DNA from 2 places in the Paenibacillus sp. P5_B5 genome. Region 1 is predicted to be linked to the other one. Evidence: riboswitches for the same ligand, from Rfam matches in the RefSeq annotation. Region 1 holds a riboswitch; the other holds the start of a gene.
What was found. Region 1 has a riboswitch for ZMP and ZTP ahead of AC1DOK_RS15940 (bifunctional 5,10-methylenetetrahydrofolate dehydrogenase/5,10-methenyltetrahydrofolate cyclohydrolase). Riboswitches for the same ligand answer to the same signal wherever they lie in the genome.
Positions count from the first base shown of each region.

Region 2: linked by a shared signal. The riboswitch ahead of rpiB (ribose 5-phosphate isomerase B) and the one ahead of AC1DOK_RS15940 (bifunctional 5,10-methylenetetrahydrofolate dehydrogenase/5,10-methenyltetrahydrofolate cyclohydrolase) in region 1 are both predicted to bind ZMP and ZTP.

Region 1 covers NZ_JBFULK010000011.1:175,823-178,024, forward strand. The annotation lists gene AC1DOK_RS15935 (arsenic resistance protein) at 1-695, opposite strand, end outside; ZMP/ZTP riboswitch at 984-1,061, shown strand; gene AC1DOK_RS15940 (bifunctional 5,10-methylenetetrahydrofolate dehydrogenase/5,10-methenyltetrahydrofolate cyclohydrolase) at 1,121-1,963, shown strand.
Region 2 covers NZ_JBFULK010000007.1:183,673-185,874, reverse strand. The annotation lists gene AC1DOK_RS11970 (low molecular weight protein arginine phosphatase) at 1-503, shown strand, start outside; ZMP/ZTP riboswitch at 809-887, shown strand; gene rpiB (ribose 5-phosphate isomerase B) at 1,039-1,497, shown strand; gene AC1DOK_RS11960 (TIGR01440 family protein) at 1,525-2,139, shown strand; gene AC1DOK_RS11955 (serine hydroxymethyltransferase) at 2,191-2,202, shown strand, end outside.

The DNA.
Region 1 (2,202 bases):
GCATAGCTTATCACTTCTTGATATTCATATATTCTGCTGATCTGGGACGCCACAACAACAAAAAGTGTTAAAGCCATAAAGGGAACTGGAAGCCATGCAGTAGCATTCAATAATTGATCTCCCATTTTGGTGCGAGCTGCTAATAGTTGTGAACCTAAGGCAAGCAGTAGAGGGATAAGGATAAGTCCAATGAATGCTTCAAAAAAGGGCTCGAATCGAATGATTTCAACAGCTTGATTTCCAATAAAAATCCATAAGTAAAGTGGAAGAAATAGAATTTGGGTGATAAAAAGAAAGGGTGTTGAGATCAGCATTAATTTCTCATTACCACGACCAAGATGCGTAAAGACAATTACATAGTCAATACACGGTGTTAAAAGTACAAGCATAACACCAAGTAATAAAGGTGGATGATCCGGAAGAAATCTAGTTAGTAGCCAAACTAACAAAGGAACAGCCACATAATTGGTTATTAACAACGCATAAATAAATCTTCGATTAGATAGTGCTTCTTTTAACCGAAAAAAGGGGATTTGAGTGAACATACTAAATAGCAAGATTGCAATAACAATCGTGGTTGTATGACCGAGTGGTTCAGAAAATGTTGGCCACATTAAACCAACTATCGCAGCAATAATAAGAGTGACCGCGTATATTAAGATTTGTTTCTGTTCAAGTGTTTCTCTAGTAACCATAATAAGCTCCTCACAATGTCAATAGTAGAGACCATTATAGCGCAAAGTAACAGATTAGAAAACGAAAGGCCATCCGTGAGTGAAACTATACAGAGGCCATCTATATCAGAGACACAATTTACGATATGCAGTGCGCAGCAGACACCGGAATGGACTACGCTCTTGCGGTGTGGGAAGCTTCATCGCCTGACGGCATCGATACTAAGTATAATTTGAATGAACCGATAGACATCTTGAAGCTAATTTAATTGAATTATCTATATTTAATTGTTATGATTAGAACATAAATTGACTGTGTGTGACTGGCGAAGCATGGGTAACCATGGGGGAGCACATAGATATCAGCCGTACGCCTGGGCAGAGGTAAGGGGAAATTGATCCCCTTACCTCTTTATGTTTCGTTCCTACTAGGAGGAGATGATTAGATGACAGCAGAAAAATTAATCTTGGATGGTAATCGTGTTGCAGCTGACATTAAGGAAACATTGTTGGGTAGAATCAATCGCCTATCAGAAAAAGGTATTGTACCATGTTTGGCGACAGTTTTAGTTGGTGACGATCCGTCATCAGCTACCTATGTACGAATGAAAGGAAACGCATGTAGGAAACTCGGTATTCAATCTATTCGTATTGATCTTCCTAAGAATACATCGACGGAAGAATTAATTGCAGCTATTAACAAACTCAATGCTGACCCTAATGTTCATGGAATATTGTTACAACATCCCGTTCCTAATCAAATAGACGAAAGAGCAGCATTTGAAGCAATTCGTATTGAAAAGGATGTAGATGGAGTAACAACTCTGGGATTTGCTCAAAACGCCTTTGGTTTCGCCGATTTCCCTTCCTGTACACCAACAGCAATCGTTGCAATTTTAGACTATTACAATATTCCAGTTGAAGGGAAACATGCAGTTGTGATTGGGAGAAGTCCAATCCTTGGTAAGCCTGTATCCTTAATGCTATTAAATAAAAACGCAACTGTAACGACATGCCATTCCAAAACAACTAATTTAGAAGACTTAGTTCGTTTAGGCGATATTGTAGTAGCTGCGGTTGGTAAACCTAAATTTGTTCAGGGCAATTGGATAAAATCAGGAGCTATTGTTTTAGATGCTGGTTACAATGAGGGTAACATTGGGGATGTTGACTATGATAATTGTCTAAAAAACGCCTCTGCGATAACTCCTGTTCCAGCCGGAGTCGGTCCAGTAACAATAGCTATTTTGCTCAAACACACGGTTGAAGCTGCTGAAAAATTAGCTTAATAACATAACTTATTAAATTTATGAAAGAAACGTAGGAAGACCATGTTTTTGAGAAATTGACCTTGATTGGCTATGTGCCTTTCAAGGTTTCTTTTTCGAGGAGGTACCTAGTGATGAATATTGATCCGAATGTCAGATTTCTCACTACCTAATTGTGTTAAAATAACTTTAGATGAAATTCGTATATCCAGCTTAATTAGTATAATATACGTAGTTCGTAGATAAGACGTTATAGGAAA
Region 2 (2,202 bases), on a different contig from region 1:
CGAGGGAAGCTGGATTAAGTGTGGAAGTTCGCTCTGCAGGTGTGTATGCAACAGATGGCGGTTCGATTTCCAATCACTCGGCTGCTATTTTACAAGAACATGGGGAGAAAATCGATGATTTTGGCTCCAGTACACTTACGAGAGAATTTATTGAATGGGCCGATTTGGTTTTGACAATGACGCTTGGACATAAAGGGATTGTGCTTCAACGTTATCCGAATGCTATCGACAAGACTTATGCACTCAAGGAGTTCGTTGAACTCAGTCCTGATGTATTTGAAGTGCTTGAAGAGCGGGGAAAGTTATTGGCGGAGTTTCAGATGAAGCTATCCTTGTCACAACCGATTACGGCTGAGGAGAAAAAAAAGCTTGCACAATTAGAACAGCTTATTCCTAATTTTGATATTATGGATCCATTCGGTGGGTCATTAGAGATGTATCGGGCGACTGCGCTGGAAATTGAACAAGGGCTGCGCAAACTGATTCATCAAATTGGGCAATAGTTGAATCAATTTCATAACTGATCTAAATGGTTATATTGAAACTATATATAGACAAATTAAAGCATTTTGATCTATATATAGTCCGGATTGAAGCAGCTAAAGGTATTATGAAATTGATTCAGTTGCATGAGGATAGATAAATTCCGCTTTATTCCAACAACTTCTATTTGATGTTGTTTTTTTGCTTTTGGCGGGAACAAAAGGAAATGTACTTTTAAAATAATGTTCACACAAATATCTGAAAGTTATTGGAATAGCATCTTTACAACAAGCAGTAGAATGCGCTAAGATAAAATCAATTTCAATGACCTTCATGTAACTGGCGACGAGTGGGTAACCACAGTGGAGCATGGAGGGATACGGCCGGTCGCCTGGGCAAGAGCAGCATGAGCTTTGAACATCGATTCGATGTTAAGGGAACAAATTTGTTTCCTAAGAAGCCATGCAGTGCTCTTTTTTGTTATTCAGAAGTTATAGGTTTGTTAGTTTGGTATAATAAGTTACAGAACGTACTTTGAAAGGGGATCTATACAACATGAAAATTGCAATTGGTGCAGATCATGCAGGTTACCGTCTAAAAGATGTCGTTGTACCTTTTATTCAAGAACTAGGTCATGAAGTAGAGGATTTAGGTGTATTTACAGCAGATTCTGTAGATTATCCTGATTATGCAGCTGGTGTATGCGATAAGGTGGTTTCAGGAGCTGTCAATAAAGGTATACTGATTTGCGGAACTGGAATTGGCATGTCCATCACAGCTAATAAAATTCCGGGCATAAGGTGCGCTCTGGTACATGATTTATTCTCAGCTAAAGCGACAAGAGAACACAATGATACGAATGTGCTTGCACTTGGCGAGCGAGTAATTGGACCAGGGGTTGCACAGGAAATTATTCGAGTGTGGCTTGAAACGGAATTCTCTGAAGGGCCACGTCACCAAGGCCGTATTAATAAAATCAAGTCGATTGAAACGAAATATACCCAGCAGTCTTGATACTCCAAAGGGAAGAGGGAAACTCTCATGAATCCAAACGAGATTGACAATGAGAAGGCAGCTCACGAGAGGAAAGAAGAACTGTTAAGTGGTATAGCCGCAGCGGTGGCAACTAATTTGCATGAATTGTTTAATGCAGGTAAATTGCATGCAGGTCAGCTGATCGTAATAGGTGCTTCAACATCTGAGGTGCTTGGTCATCAGATTGGGACTGCAGGAGCAATTGAAGTTGCAGAGCGGTTGTATGCAGGAGTTCGAGCGGCGTGTGATGAGCATGGTCTAGTGCCTGCATTCCAGTGTTGTGAGCATCTCAATCGTGCTCTTGTGATAAATGGAAGGACTGCTGAGAACTTATCGCTGGATCCTGTTAGTGTGGTTCCTGTACCGAAGGCAGGCGGATCAATGGCTGCGTATGCTTACAGCCATTTGCCTGGTGCAGTCGTTGTTGAACATGTACGAGCTCATGCAGGGATTGATATCGGTTCAACCTTAATCGGCATGCATCTTCGAGAAGTCGCTGTTCCTGTGCGTCCATCCATTCGGATGATCGGCAGTGCCTATGTCACCATGGCATACTCAAGAGCGAAACTGATTGGCGGCAATCGTGCAGTATACACAATGCCTATGCCTTGTTCAACTTAGCATTAACTTTAAACAATAGATCATGGGGAAAAAAGAGGAGGAATTATTGTAATGGAATTTTTA